Linked DNA regions of Hoeflea algicola. The protein of the gene in region 2 interacts with the protein of the main gene of each other region in a pairwise test. Links are inferred from orthologs where the notes say so. Each region holds a gene or a part of one and is shown on either strand. Other genes may lie near its edges.

The links.
Region 1: the proteins of OEG84_RS06135 (region 2) and groL interact in binary tests that used the Escherichia coli proteins (3 or more experiments, as listed by UniProt). The link is inferred for Hoeflea algicola from one-to-one orthologs.

The regions. Positions count from the first base shown.
Region 1 is NZ_JAOVZR010000001.1:4,487,190-4,494,964, forward strand. What follows is about bases 3,287-6,195. They hold groL (chaperonin GroEL), read right to left. Parts: upstream 5,609-6,195; coding sequence 3,965-5,608; downstream 3,287-3,964. Other genes in these bases: OEG84_RS21775 (hypothetical protein), read right to left, coding at 3,287-3,424; groES (co-chaperone GroES), read right to left, coding at 5,678-5,974. Also shown: OEG84_RS21755 (ATP phosphoribosyltransferase regulatory subunit), read left to right, coding at 1-1,059; hisG (ATP phosphoribosyltransferase), read left to right, coding at 1,056-1,754; OEG84_RS21765 (hypothetical protein), read left to right, coding at 2,044-2,343; OEG84_RS21770 (DoxX family protein), read right to left, coding at 2,445-2,831; more of OEG84_RS21775, read right to left, coding at 3,005-3,286; OEG84_RS21790 (TIGR01459 family HAD-type hydrolase), read left to right, coding at 6,220-7,068; OEG84_RS21795 (bifunctional riboflavin kinase/FAD synthetase), read left to right, coding at 7,075-7,775.
Region 2 is NZ_JAOVZR010000001.1:1,228,132-1,235,871, forward strand. What follows is about bases 4,867-7,740. They hold OEG84_RS06135 (ABC transporter ATP-binding protein), read right to left. Parts: upstream 6,800-7,740; coding sequence 5,933-6,799; downstream 4,867-5,932. Other genes in these bases: OEG84_RS06130 (MlaD family protein), read right to left, coding at 4,867-5,933. Outside these bases: OEG84_RS06115 (apolipoprotein A-IV repeat region-like domain-containing protein), read left to right, coding at 1-3,113; OEG84_RS06120 (GNAT family N-acetyltransferase), read left to right, coding at 3,479-3,829; more of OEG84_RS06130, read right to left, coding at 4,563-4,866. UniProt on the Escherichia coli protein: Part of the ABC transporter complex MlaFEDB, which is involved in a phospholipid transport pathway that maintains lipid asymmetry in the outer membrane by retrograde trafficking of phospholipids from the outer membrane to the inner membrane.

The DNA.
Region 1 (7,775 bases), 3.3 Mb from region 2 along the record:
GCGCCGCGCGTCGATATTCCGGTGATCCAGCCGGCCGAGCCGTTTTTGGATATGGCCGGCGAGGATCTGCGCCGCCGTATCTTTCTCACCGAAAGCGAAACCGGCGAAAGCCTCTGCCTCCGGCCGGAATTCACCATTCCGGTGTGCCGCGCCCATATTGCCGAAAATGTCGCCACGCCGCGCCGCTACTCCTATTTCGGCAAGGTGTTCCGCCAACGTCGTGATGGCGAAAACGAGTTCTTTCAGGCCGGCGTCGAGGATCTTGGCGAACCCGACGAGGCGCGCGCCGATGCTCGCGCCATATCCGAAGCCCGCGCGCTGGTCGTCCGCTTTGCCACGAACCAAAATCTCACCATCACGCTCGGCGACCAGTCGGTGTTCGAAGCCGTGGTCGCCGGCCTGGGCCTGCCTGCAGGCTGGCAGAAGCGGCTGGTCCATACCTTTGGCAACGAGCAGGCGCTCGATGCAATGATCGCCCGGCTGGCCAACCCTGACAGCGCTGCTGATCCCGATGCCTCGGTGGCGAGCTTTCTTGCCCGCGGCGACGCAGCCGGCCTTCAGGCCCATATCGAAGAGGTGATGCAGGCGACCGGCTATTCGACCAATGCCAGCCGCTCGCCCGCCGAAATTGCCGCCCGGCTGATCGACAAGCAGGCGCTCGACGCCACCCGCCTGTCGGAAGCCTCGCTCAACGCGCTCAAAACCTTCCTGGCCCTTGATGTGCCCTGCGACCGTGCCGCCGACACGCTGTCGGCGTTTGCCCGTGATGCCGGTCTCGACATCTCCGCTGCACACCGCAATTTCGTCGCCCGGCTTGAGGCGTTGTCGGAGCGCGGCGAGGATCTTGGCGCAATTCGCTGGCGCGCAACCTTCGGTCGGCCGCTGGATTACTATACCGGCCTGGTATTCGAGATTGCAGCCGGTGACCGAGCTCCGGTGCTGGCCGGTGGCGGTCGCTATGACCGGTTGATGGCCCTGCTGGGTGCGCGCGAACCGATCCCCGCGGTTGGCTTCTCGCTCTGGCTCGACCGGATTGAAAAAGTGAGGGCAGGCGCATGACACTTACCATTGCACTGCCGTCCAAGGGCCGCATGAAGGACGGTGCCATTGCCGTTTTTGCCCGCGCCGGGCTGGCTGTCTCGGCGATCGGCAATGACCGCAGTTATCGCGGTCGCGTCGAAGGCATCGACGATGTCGAGGTGGCGTTCCTCTCGGCCTCCGAGATCGCCCGGGAACTGGGCGCCGGCGCTGTCGATCTGGGCGTCACCGGTGAGGACCTGGTACGCGAAAGTCTTGTCCGCGCGGATGAGCGTGTCGAGATCTGCGCCCGGCTCGGCTTCGGTCATGCCGACGTGGTGGTTGCCGTGCCCGACATCTGGAAGGATGTCGACAGCATGGCCGACCTTGGTGATGTGGCCGCCGATTTTCGCGCCCGCCACGGCCGCCGGCTGACGATTGCTACCAAATACTGGCGGCTGACCCAGAATTTCTTCTCCACCCGGCACGGCATTCAGCTCTATCGGATTGTCGAGAGCCTGGGCGCCACCGAGGGGGCTCCGGCCTCGGGCGCCGCCGACATCATCGTCGACATCACCTCCACCGGGTCGACGCTTACTGCCAATCATTTGCGGATCCTGTCGGATGGCGTGATCCTGAAATCGGAAGCCTGTCTGGTGCGCGCCCGCAAGCCCGAACATGATGGCGACCCGCGCATGGCCGCCCTGCTTGCCGCGGTCCGCGCTGTTGCGGGCTGAAATGCGTTAAAGGGGTGTTCGGAACAGCATTTTTCGAAACACACTGGGAAAATTGCAGACGTCGGGAGCAGTGCCAAGCGGCATTCTGACGCTTGGCGGTCCGCTTGCATTTTTCAGAGAATGCGGCAAAATTGACTTGATCCGGAACAGATCCGGCCTGAACGCGTCCCTCGCATCCGAACGGCATTCGCCTTGTTCATGCGATTGGCTCCGCCCACCAGAAAGCCTCATCACGACCGGTTCAGCCTCGTTCCCAGGCTTCGGGATGATTTTGGATTGGGGGTGTCCCATGGAGTTTTCGATCGGTTTTGTGGTGCTTATGGTGTCCATGCTCGTTCTGGCTATCCTGGCGCGGCTGGCAGCTGTCTCGCCTAATTCGCCGTTGTTGCGCGGGGAGTTGACGCCAGCTCTATTGGCGGTGCTGGTGGCCGCAGGACTCATGTTCGGCGTGCTGATGATGCTTGTTGGCGGCGAGGACTACTTCTCCTCTCGCAGTCTGGAAATTGTTGTCATCATCGGCTTTGCCGCTGCGGGTATGTTTGCCATCCGCAAATTCGTCGGCAATGGTGGCTCTGCGGATCCGGCTTGACCGGCCTCCCATAGCGACGCTGCCATGCATGCAAAAAGACCCGGCGCATATCAACGCCGGGTCAAGGGTGTTTTCAGTCTGGCGATAAGGGCGTTTGCTGCTTACGCCGTGCGGCGTGCGTCGACCGACCATGCGCCGGGACCGGCCGCAGCCAGCGCCAGGAAACCGCCGGCAATGGCGATGTTTTTCATGAAGCTGATCATCTGCATCTGGTCTGCCGGCTGGTAATGGGCGAGGAATGCGGTTGCGACACAGAACGCGGCCAGCGCCCAGGCGGCCGGACGGGTCATGAAGCCGATCAGAATGGCAAGTCCGCCAAAGATTTCGAGCGCGATGGTCAGCCATGCGGCGAGGGCCGGGAGCGGCAGGCCGAGGCTGGCGATATAGCCGGTAGTGCCTTCCACCGAACCGAATTTGCCCCATCCGGAAAGGATGAACATGATGCTCAAAAGGACTCGAGCGAGCAGAAGTTGAACGTTAACCGACATGTAAGTCTCCTGTAGAAAGAATGTTGCGGAGCCATACAGTCTTGGTCGCGGACAAGATAGCTGAACACGTGGAGACATATTGTTCACAATTACGCGCATTTGCACGATGCACGGATTACCCCCGAACAATCAGGGCTATAACCATGCTGCTGTGCTGCTGAATATTCCGAAGATTAAGCGACGACGAAATGGGCAAACATGAACAGGCCATTGATGGAGCCGCCGCCATTCCCGTTGAAATTCGAGGATTCGCCGATGCACATCATCGGCAGGTGACCACCATCATGAATGATGGTTGTGGAAAAGCAGAAAGATGAGGCCTGCATGGCCGCCATCTCGAACAATCCCAGCACATGTTGCCGGGAGCCAGAATCATAGCATCGCACCAGGTTGAGAAGTCCCAGATCACCTGTGTCGGCGAGGCCATGGTAATGCCGCGCAGCAGGCCCGAGTCGAAACGCGCCGGTGGCGAGATTGGCCGTCCAGCTTTCGGTTCGGCAAAAATGGGAGACGAGTTCCTGATCCGGTGCGACAAAGCCCTGCGGCGTCGCACCAAAACTCGTTGTGCCATCTGCTTTCGTTATCTTGAACAAGAAACACCCCGGCGGGCCTGGTGAAATGGAGCATCTGCGTTGTGTGCTGTGATCCCTGACGACGCATCATGCGTGCTCAGGTATGAATTGATGTTGGATCTTGCCGACCCGACCTGTGCAGTCAGATCCGGATTGCTCCGTGGATCGGCGTTCCAATCTTTTCGAAGTCAGTCGCCGCAGGCTACGCATCCTGTTGATGAGAGGTGCTGCGTCGTCTGATCCATCCTATCCTCTGTTTTTCATTTATTGGTTAACCCATCGCTAAATTTGCATATCCAGATATCGCATTTTTGCGTCGCAACATACAAGTCCGACCTACGTAGGCACTGCGGCTGTTGCTTTGAGCGCCGCGCGGCTCGTGCGCAGATAGCAAAAAGGGGTGGTTCGAAAACCACCCCTGATTTTGTGCCTGCACATTGGCCGCAGGGTCCTGTGAGGAGTCCGGCTTCGGTGCTTTCGCTTCAGGCCGGCTGGCGGCCTGAAGCGATGTGGAACACGTACATAAGCTAGACAGTAAGCTGTAACGGGGCAGGCGCCCTGTTACATCATGCCGCCCATGCCGCCCATGCCGCCCATGTCCGGCATGCCGCCGCCAGCCGATTCCTTCTTCGGAATTTCGGCAATCATGGCTTCGGTGGTGATCAGCAGCGAAGCAACCGAAGCTGCGTTCTGCAGAGCCGTACGAACAACCTTGACCGGGTCGACGATGCCCATGGCAATCATGTCGCCATATTCGGACGTCTGGGCATTGTAACCCCAGTTTTCTTCGTCCTTTTCAAGGATCTTGCCAACCACGATCGAAGCTTCGTCGCCTGCGTTTTCAGCAATCTGGCGAACCAGCGACTGCAGGGCACGGCGAACGATGTTGATGCCGGCTTCCTGATCCTGATTAGCACCCTTGGAGGTGATCTTCACGGAAGAACGCAGCAGCGCAGTGCCGCCGCCGGCAACGATGCCTTCCTGAACGGCAGCGCGGGTAGCGTTGAGCGCGTCGTCGACGCGATCCTTGCGTTCCTTGACTTCCGTTTCAGTTGCACCGCCGACGCGGATGATGGCAACGCCACCAGCAAGCTTGGCCAGACGTTCCTGCAGCTTTTCACGATCGTAGTCCGAAGAAGTTTCTTCGATCTGAGCCTTGATCTGTGTGATCCGGCCTTCGATTTCATTCTTCTTGCCAGCGCCATCAACGATGGTGGTGGTTTCCTTGGTGATCGACACCTTCTTGGCGCGACCCAGCATTTCAAGCGTCACGTTTTCGAGCTTGATGCCGATGTCTTCGGATATCACCTGACCGCCGGTCAGGATGGCGATGTCTTCGAGCATTGCCTTGCGGCGATCGCCGAAGCCAGGAGCCTTGACGGCAGCAATCTTCAGGCCGCCACGCAGCTTGTTGACCACGAGCGTAGCAAGAGCTTCGCCTTCAACATCTTCCGAGATGATGAGCAGCGGCTTGGAGGTCTGCACCACAGCTTCGAGCACAGGCAGCATGGCCTGAAGGTTCGACAGCTTCTTCTCATGAAGAAGGATGTAGACGTCTTCGAGTTCGGCCAACATCTTGTCTGGGTTGGTCACGAAGTAAGGCGACAGGTAGCCGCGGTCAAACTGCATGCCTTCAACGACTTCAAGTTCGCTTTCAGCGGTCTTGGCTTCTTCGACGGTGATGACACCTTCGTTGCCGACCTTCTGCATGGCTTCGGCAATGTCCTTGCCGATCTGGCTTTCGCCATTGGCCGAGATCGTGCCGACCTGTTCGACTTCAGCCGAGGTCTTGATCTTGGTGGCCTTGCGCTGCAGGTCCGCGATGACTTCAGTCACGGCCATGTCGATGCCGCGCTTGAGGTCCATCGGGTTCATGCCGGCAGCAACAGCCTTGCCGCCTTCGCGGACGATTGACTGGGCGAGCACGGTTGCAGTGGTGGTGCCGTCGCCGGCGATGTCGTTGGTCTTCGACGCCACTTCACGCACCATCTGTGCGCCCATGTTTTCGAACTTGTCTTCGAGTTCGATTTCCTTGGCAACGGTCACGCCGTCCTTGGTGATGCGCGGAGCGCCAAAGGACTTGTCGATGATGACGTTGCGGCCCTTGGGGCCCAAGGTTACCTTCACCGCATCGGCGAGGATGTCGACGCCACGGAGCATTTTCTCGCGTGCGTTACGACCGAATTTTACTTCTTTAGCAGCCATTTAACTTAACTCCCGGGCCTGGGCCCATCGTGTTGAGGCAGATAGGATCTGTGTGGGTGGTCGTTCGGCTTAGCCGAGGATACCCATGACGTCGCTTTCCTTCATGATCAGAAGGTCTTCGCCATCAAGCTTGATTTCGGTGCCGGACCATTTGCCGAACAGCACGCGGTCGCCGGCCTTGACGTCGAGCGGCACGAGCTTGCCGGAATCGTCACGGTTGCCGGAACCAACGGCGAGGATTTCGCCTTCCTGCGGCTTTTCCTTGGCGGTATCCGGAATGATGATCCCGCCTTTGGTTTTTTCTTCGGACTCAACACGACGAACGACAACGCGGTCGTGGAGCGGACGGAACGTGGTTTTTGCCATTGTCTATATTCCTTGATCGAATGACAGAAGCGGCTGAGACCCCGTATTGGGCCTCATCGAGTTACGTGCTAGCACTCACTCATGGAGAGTGCTAGCGAAGCCGAGATAAGTCTGCGGTTTGGAAGAGTCAAGAGTTGGGCGTGCAATCAGGCTGCGTTCGGCCGTGCAAATGCTAAAATTCCGGCGGGGTCTTGTATTCGCCTGCAAGCTGGGCGACATCCAATGCCCGAAAGGAACCGCTGCCCATGCCACGCAAGATCACCGATCTCGATCAATTGACTGACCGCGCCGACATCTTGTTGTGCGACGTATGGGGCGTTATCCACAATGGCGTCAACCCCTACCCGCTGTCGGTAGAGGCCCTGAAAGCGGCGCGCGAGCGTGGCCAGACCGTGATTCTGATTACCAATTCGCCACGGCCAGCGGCCGGTGTGATCCGCCAGTTCGACACCATCGGCGTCGACCCTGCCTGCTGGGATGACATCGTCACCTCGGGCGACGTCACACGGCAATTGGTATCAGACGCGCAGGGCGGAATTTATTTCCTCGGGCCTGAACGTGATATTTCCCTGGTTGAAGGGTTGGACGTCACGCTGGTCGAGCCGGATGCGGCCGATGCGGTCTTGTGCACTGGCCTGCTCGATGACGAGACCGAGAGCGCCGAGGACTACCGCGCCCTGCTGACGGATTTCAAGGCACGTGGCCTGCCGCTGATCTGCGCCAATCCCGACCGCGTGGTCGAGCGCGGCGACCGGCTTGTGCCCTGCGCTGGCGCACTGGCAGACATCTATACCGAAATCGGCGGCGAAACTCGCATCGCCGGCAAGCCACACGCGCCGATTTACCGCGAGGCGATGGCTCGGGCCGAAGCCCTGCGCGGCACCGCCGACAAGCGGCGGACTCTGGCGATCGGTGACGGCGTTGCCACCGATATCCGCGGTGCGCTCGACAACGGCATCGATGCGATCTTCATCGCCCGTGGCGTTCATGCCCGCGAATATCTCGATGGCCGCGTTACCAACGAAACCCGGTTGCAGGATTTCCTCAATGCTGAAGGCGTCGCCCCGGCATATTGGATGGAATGGCTGGCCTGAACGCTCATGGTGAAACAGGCAATGGCGCAACGGCTTTACGATGCCTCCAGGTTCCCCGCGGAATTCAAGGGCGGGGTTGTGGCGATCGGCAATTTCGACGGCGTCCACCGGGGGCATCAGGCGGTGTTGGCACAGGCCACCCTGGCCGCTGAAGCTGATGGCGTTTCCGCCTGCGTGCTGACTTTCGAACCGCATCCGCGCACGGTGTTTCGCCCCGACGAGCCGGTTTTCCGGATTACGCCGGCGGCCATGAAGGCTGCCATTCTCGGCCATCTCGGGTTTGACGCCGTGGTCGAGCATCCTTTCGACAGAGTTTTCTCGTCGCAAAGTGCCCATGATTTCGTCACCGGCATTCTCAGCGGCAAGCTTGGCGTCCGTCACGTCGTGACCGGTTATGATTTTCATTTCGGCAAGGGCCGTGAAGGCAACCCCGAATACTTGACGCAAGCTGGCGAACGCCATGGTTTCGATGTCACGCTGGTAGACGCCTTCCGCGATGAAAACGCCGATGTGGTTTCTTCTAGCCGGATACGTCGGGCGCTGGCGCTGGGGGAAGTCGGCGAAGCCGCAGGCTTGTTGGGTTACCGTTATGCGGTCTCCGCCGAGGTGTTGCACGGCAAGAAGCTTGGCCGCACCCTGGGGTATCCGACCGCCAACATGGCGCTGCCGTCTGAAACCGGCCTGTTGCCGGGGATCTATGCGGTCCG
Region 2 (7,740 bases):
GACTTGCGGCCAAGGTTGCTGATCTCGAGAATGCACTGTCAGCCAACGCTCAACATCTTGATGCGAGCATGAACCAGAAGCTCTCGGAGATCGTCTCCAGCATCGGCTCGCGGATCGGCGACTTCGAAGCCGCCGTATCGGCCGGTGCGGAGCGGATCGACAGCAGCCTCAACGAGCGCTCGCAGGCTCTGTTTGGCGGCATTTCGGAAAGTGCCGATGCCATTGACAGTCGCCTCGCCGCCCGCACCGACGGCATCCGCGCGAGCCTTGCAGATGCGTCCGAACGGCTTTCTGCGACGCTCGATGTCGAAGGCACCCGTTTCTCCGAACTAACCCAAACCGCGGTCGATCAGGTCGAAACCACCTTCACCAAGGGAACCGGACGCATCGACGAGCGACTGGCGACCATGAACAACATGCTCGGCATCGGGCTCGATTCGGTCTCCAAGACCATCGAAGGCAAGGCAACCGGGCTTGCCGCCAAGCTGCGTGAGGCTGTGGCCGATGCGGCTGTCGGACTGGACGCCGAAGCGCTCAAGGCCAGCGACACCCTGCAGTCTGTCGGCACCGGCTTTGCCGGCCGGATGGACGAGCAGGCCCGCGAATTCGCCCGCCGGCTCGACAGCCATGTCGAGGAGCGCACCGCCGATCTCGCCGCGCACGCCGAAAACATCGCTGGCCGCATAGCCGTGAGCGCCGGCGACCTGAGCAGCGAAGCCAGCCGCATCGGTGACCTGATCGAACGCGTCGGCCAGACCGTGGGCAATCAGGCCAACGCGATTTCCAGCACGCTGGATGCGACCGAAGCCCGTTTCGCCGACCAGACCGCAGCCCTGGCTGCGCGCCTTGAAGCCGAAACCGGCGCGATTTCGAACCGCATCGGCGAAACCGCCGAACACCTGGTCACAACGCTCGACGGCAAGACCCAGGACATCACCGGTCGCATCAACCAGACCACCGAGACCCTTGTGTCGACGTTGGACAGCAAGGCCAGCGCGATCAGCGCCCGGCTCGCCGAAACCGGCGAGGCACTGGTCTCGCGCACTGGCTCTGTCGGCGACGCCCTGGATCAGAAGGCCTCGGCCATCGTGCAGCGGTTGATCGATGCCGAACAGGCCATGGATACCCGTGCCACCGCAGTTCACTCCACCCTCGATGAGCGCACCCGGGAGCTCAATTCGATGCTCGCCAGCCGTTCGGCTGAACTGTCACGGGTCATTGACGAGCAGGCGCGCCCGCTGGTCGAGCAATACGCCGCCAGCGGCGAGGAATTCGCCACCCGCCTGACCGAGGTCACCCAGAACTCGACAGACCGCCTGCGGGCCGAAAACGCGGCGCTAATCAACGCCATCACCAACCGCACCAGCGAGACGTTGTCAGCTCTCGAGAACGTCAACCAGAGCCTGAGCGGCAATGTTGGCGAATTGATCGAGCGTCTGGGCGTCAGCAACCGCGAAATTTCCAGCGTCATCGACCAGGCCGCCTCGACACTCGGCGCGGCCAACGAGCGGCTGACCGAGACCTCCGGCGAATTTTCGGCATCAACCGAAAAGGCTGCCGATATGCTGTCCGGATCGGCCCGTCTGCTCGACGGCAAGGTCGAACGCCTGACCGAAATCTCTGGCCGCACGCTCAACCAGGTTGGCGCCATCGCTGGTCGCTTCGACGATCACTCCAAGGTGCTTGCCTCGGCCTCCGACCTTCTCGGCGCGGCCCAGTCCAATCTGGCCACGACACTGGAAGAACGTCGCGAGGCGCTGCAGGCGCTGTCGGTGGGGCTGGTCAACCGGTCCGAACAGATCGAGGAGACCATGCGGTCGCTCGAAGGCATTGTCGAAAAGGCATTCGAGGGTGCAGATGAATTGTCCCAGCGCGCCGCCAGCCGGCTCGAAGGCGGACTGCGCTCGGCAGCTGAAAACGCCAACAAACTGCTCGGCGAGACCGAGAGCCGGGCCAATTCCGCAGCCGGCGTGATGCGCGAGAGCATGCGCGAAGCCGCCGAGGACGCGGGCAAGCTGCTCGGCGAAACCGAAAGCCGCGCCCATACCGCAGCCGGCGTGATGCGCGTGAGCATGCGTGAAGCCGTCGAGGATGCGGGCAAGCTGCTCGGCCAGACCGAAAGCCGCGCCCAGACATTGGCCGGCTCCGTGCGTGACGGCGTGCGCGAAGCGGTCGACGAAGCCGGCAAGTTGCTCGGCGAATCCGAACGGCGTGCCCAGACCGCCGCCGGGACCATGAGCGAAAGCATGCGCGCGGCAATCGAGGAAGCAATCAGCCGCTTCTCCGGCGCCACCGACGAAATGCGCCAGTCGGCCTCGGTGATCAAACGCGAACTCGAAGAAACCCGCAGCGAGCTCAAGCGCGGCGCCTTCGACCTGCCCGAAGAAACCCGCGAGAGTGCCGCCGCCATGCGCCGCGCGGTCGCCGACCAGATCAAGGCGCTGCAGGAACTCTCTCAGATCGTCGGTCAGTCGAGCCAACGCGGCGAAGTCAGCGAAGCGCCACGCCAGGTAGCGGCATCGGCTTCCCACGCTGCTCCGCGGGCCGCTGCGCCCCGGCCACAGCCGGCCCCCGCTCCCCGTGCCCCGGCTGCTGTTGCCCAGCGCGCACCATTGCGCGGCAGCATCGAACCAGCAACCCCCACAGCCCCACCGGCCAAGAGTGATGGTTGGGTCAGCGATCTCCTGCGTGGTGCATCGCGCGAGGAACAGGCCGCCGCCCGTCCCGCAGCCAAGCCAACGACGCCTGAGCGCAACCCGCGTCATGTGGTTGAATCGCTCAACTCGCTGTCGGTCGACATCGCCCGCGCCATCGACCACGACGCATCGGTGGACCTGTGGCGGCGCTATCAGCGCGGCGAGCGCGATGTTTTCACCCGCCGGCTCTACACACTCAAGGGTCAGCAGACCTTCGACGAGATCAAGAACAAGTATGGTCGCGAGCCGGAATTCCGCGCAGCCGTCGACCGCTACATCACCGATTTCGAAAAGCTGCTGAGCGATGTTGCCCGCAACGACCGCGACAACATGATGACGCAGACCTATCTGACCTCGGATACCGGCAAGGTCTACACCATGCTGGCCCACGCCAGCGGTCGTTTCGATCGCGACTAAAACCGCAACACCAGCCGATTAAATGATCAACCCCGCCCCGTGCGGGGTTGATCATTTTCAGGCCCAAATTTTGATGCCGCCCGTCCGGTATAATTCCCGCTACTCCCCCGTCCGACAACGCGCGGCACATGCCGTCATCCCTGCCCAGGCGGTGCGTGGATGAAGATCGACGCAATGATGTTCCGACCTGCCGCTAACGCAGCGCTTCAATTCTGCCAAATTCGTCGTGGCCAATGTGGTGGAGCGCTCAACGGAACATATTGATGACGACAGTCCAACTCCGCCCCGCGAAAGACGACGATCCCAGCCGGATCGCCGAAATCTGGCACACCAGCGCAAGCCTTCCGAATGTCGGGCCGCCGATCATGCCAACCCTTGCCGAATTGCGGAACCGGGTGGATCAGGAGTTGGCTGCCGGCTGGCAAGTGACCGTTGCGCATGTCGATCACACAATTGTCGGCTTTGTTGCCCTGAAGCCCAGGGAACGTATTCTCGCGGAACTGTTCCTATGGCCCGACCAGATCGGAGCGGGCGTTGGAAAGCGGTTGCTCGACCACGCCAAGGCGGTCATTCCAGCAGGCTTTGAACTTTATACCACATCAGAAAATTCGCGTGCTCGCCGGTTTTATGAGCGCGAAGGATTGAGAGCCTTCCGCGAAGCTCGGCATCCAGGTTCCGGGCATCCCGTCACGTATTATCGGTGGCGCGGTCGTTGAACGTTCTTTGCCGCAAGGCACAACACGCGTCACAAATTCCGGCGTAGGAACGGAACCCGCGTCAGATCCGCGCCAGCGTCCAGGCGACCATTTCCTCGACCACCTGTTCGAAAGCACGGTCCAGCGACTGCACATATGCGGCATTGCCACGTCCCGTTACCGCCGATGTTGCACGGAACACCTTCGAGGCGATGACGACGCCATTGCGGTCGTTGAGAACCTTCACCGACAGTTCCACCACCGCCTGCTCGCCGGCATCGGCCTTGATCTCGAAGGCGCGAATGGCCGTCAGTACCTTGAAGTCGATCGCCAGTCCGTCACCCGGACGGCCGACGCCGCCAACGCGGCCGGTGTTCTCGAACGCCTGCACCAGCTTGTCCTGGACGATCTTCGGCAACCGGTCCGACCATTTCGAGATCGGCCAGATACTGGATCGACGAGGCCGATGGCCGGATCACGATCTGCTCGCTATCGAGCGCTTTCAGCGCAGTCGGTTCGGTGATCAGGATCTGCCGGTTGCGGGCCACCTGCCCGCTCACCTGTGGCGCCTCGGAAAGGCCATAGGTGTCGGGCGGCGTGGCTTTGCCAAGCCCGCCGGCACAGCCGGTCAAAACCGACAACATGGCGATTGCAGCAATCCGCCCACCCATTTTCACGCGTACTCCACGCTCCGACACCATCCGGCATCTTTCGAAATCATTAACCTTTGTCTTGCGATGCATCCGCCCCAGAGTCAACGCCGCGTCCGTCCATCATATTGCTTGACGCTATCTCCGCCAAAAATCAGCCGCTGCGGGTCCTGTTCGATGCTGGAAATCGATCGCTCGATGCGCTCGATCGAGCGTCGTGCGTCATTGACCAGCGCCTCGACGTTGCGCAGGCCGGAGCCTGAAAACCGTTGCAGATTGTCGGCAATCGGCCCGATCCGGGCATTGAGTGAATTGGCGACATCGCGAAATGATTTCAACGTCGCTTCCGCGTCGGCAAGCAGCGACGAAGCGTCGCCTTCGCCAAGGAACCCGTCAAGCTTGGCCAGAACTCCGTCGACCCGCACCGATGCGGCGTTCAGGCGACCGCTCATCTGCTGCACATCGGTGATGATCACGTCAAAGTCTTCACGTCGTGCCGAAAATGTTTCGGCGACGCCACGCGCATCGGCAAGTGCCTTGCGTGCATCGGCGCTGGCCGCGGCAATGTCGTCCACTGTTTGACCGACCTTGGCGGGGTCGACCCCGGCCACCAGCTTGTCGACCTTCTCCAGCGACGCTCCCGCGTCGGCGGCAAAGCTCTGCAGCGATTCCGCGGCGATCCTGAAACTCTCGAGCGTCTTGGTGATATCACCCGATGACGCGGCGATGTCGCCAGCCACCTTGTCGATCGAGGTGACGATGTTGCCAACTTTCTCCGGGTCGACGGCATTGACCAGCCGGTCGACCGAACCGAGCGTGCCCTCAAGCCTGGTCGATAGCGATTGCACTGTTCCCGACAGGCTCGATACGCTTTTGAGGAATTGGTCGATGCCATCCGCATTGTCGCGCAAGGCGCCCGTAAAGGCTTCGGCGTTCTTCAGTGTCTGGGTCAGCGGCGAGCGGGCATCGGAAATGAAGCCTTCGACCTGGCCGATCACCCGGTTGGCCCGGTTGAGAATCTCGTCAGCGGTGGCCAGAAGATTGGTCACACCGGAGGGGTCGGCTTCAATTACCGCCACCTTCTCCGCTTCGAGCGCCTGCAGCAGGATATTCGGGTTGGTGGGCGTGCCTCCCTGCAATTCGATATAGGCCGAACCGGTCAGCCCCTGAATTTCGAGCGCAGCGCGGGTGTCGGTGTAGATCGGCGCATCAGTGCGCACATCGGTTTCGGCAATCACGAAATTCGGGCTCGCGGGATCGATGCTGATCCGCCGGATCACGCCATAGGGGATGCCGTTGAACCGCAAGGGCGAGCCCACTGACAACCCGTTGGCCGAGCCCGGAATGCGGACGATCAACTGGGTCGTCTCGCCGGTGGTGCCATAGCGCGCCATCCAGTAGACAAATCCGAAGGCCGAAAGCATCACCAGCAGGGTGAAGAAGCCGACGATGGCATAATTTGCACGCGTTTCCATTACGTCGCTTCGCTTTTCTGGCTGCCAGCTTGCTGCGGCGTAGTTCTGCTTGCAGGTAACCGGTCCGGGATCATCCGCGCCCGCTTGCCACGGAAATAGGACTGTACCCACGGATCGTCAAACGAAAGCATGTCCTCAACCGTTCCATTCACCAGCACATGCTTGTTTCCCAGCACCGCGATACGGTCGCAGACCGAGAACAGACTGTCCAGATCATGCGTGACCATGTAGACGGTCAGTCCCATGGTATCTCGCAGTCGGGCGATCAATTCATCGAACTCGGCAGCGCCGATCGGGTCGAGACCGGAGGTTGGCTCGTCAAGGAACACCAGGTCCGGATCAAGGGCCAATGCCCGCGCCAGCGCCGCCCGCTTGATCATCCCGCCTGACAGTTCGGAGGGGTATTTGTCGATCGCATCCGGCGCCAGTCCGACCATCTCCACCTTGAGCTCTGCCAGTTCGTCCATCAGCACCTTGGGAAGATCGAGATATTCGCGCATCGGCACCTGGATGTTTTCCCGCACGGTGAGCGCCGAAAACAGCGCCCCGTGCTGAAACAGCACGCCCAGCCGCATGTCGAGCTCGACCCGGGTTGCCTCGTCGACCTTGTCGTAATCGGCGCCAAGCAGTCGAATTTCACCCTTCTGACGCGGCAGCAACCGCAGAATTGCGCGCATCAACACGGATTTGCCGGTGCCCGAACCGCCAACGAACCCCAGGATCTCGCCACGATAGACATCCAGATCAAGCTTATCCAGCACCACATTGCTGCCAAATGCGACATGCACATCGCGCACGGACAACACCACCTCGCGTTCGTCCGCCGGGCCGTGTTCGCCGTCTATACTGGGCGTTTGCTGGTTCATCCGGTCCCGCCTCAAAATCAATCGCCGCGTAGAACATGGCGAACAACCCGTCGACGAGAATCACCACGAAGATCGATTTGACCACCGATGCCGTCACCCGGCGACCCAGCGATTCCGCGCTGCCGCCAACCTTCATGCCTTCGACTGCCGCGACGATGCCGATGATCAGCGCCATGAACGGCGCCTTGATCATGCCCGAGGTCACGGTCGACATGTCGATGGCTTCGCGCAGACGGCCGATAAACACATCCGGCGTGATCCCCGAATAGCTCCACGCCACCGTCGCGGCCCCGCCCAGCGCCGCGAAATTGGCAACCACCGTCAGCAGCGGCAACACTACCGTGAGCGCCACCAGCCTTGGGAACACCAGCACGCCAATCGGGTTCAGGCCCATCACCTTCAGCGCGTCGACTTCCTCGCGCATTTTCATCGAGCCGATCTCGGCGGTGATCGCGCTGCCCGAGCGGCCGGCAATCATGATCGCCGTCAGCAGCACGCCGATTTCCCGTAATTGCAGAATTCCAACCAGGTCGACGACAAACACCTCGGCACCGAAATAGCGCAGCTGAAACGCGCCCTGCTGAGCGATGATGGCGCCGATCAGATAGCTCATCAACATGATGATCGGCACCGCCCGCACGCCCATATGATCCATCTGGGTGACAATCGCCGCTGGCGAAATGCCGGACGAACGGTTGAGCTTGAGCTGCGCACCGCGCACCGCCGAGCCGAGGATGAACATCGATGCGACCAGATCGTCAAACAGTTCGTACATCGCCTTGCCGAGCGGAGAAAACATTCGCTCGAACAACGGCGGTTTGGCCGCGAGACTGGACACAGTCCGCTTGGCCGGCGCTTCAATCGCCTCGATCAGCGTGGCGATCGGCACTGACGCGCCCTCGATCCTGACCGTCGCGCCACGGGCCTCGGCGGCGATGATT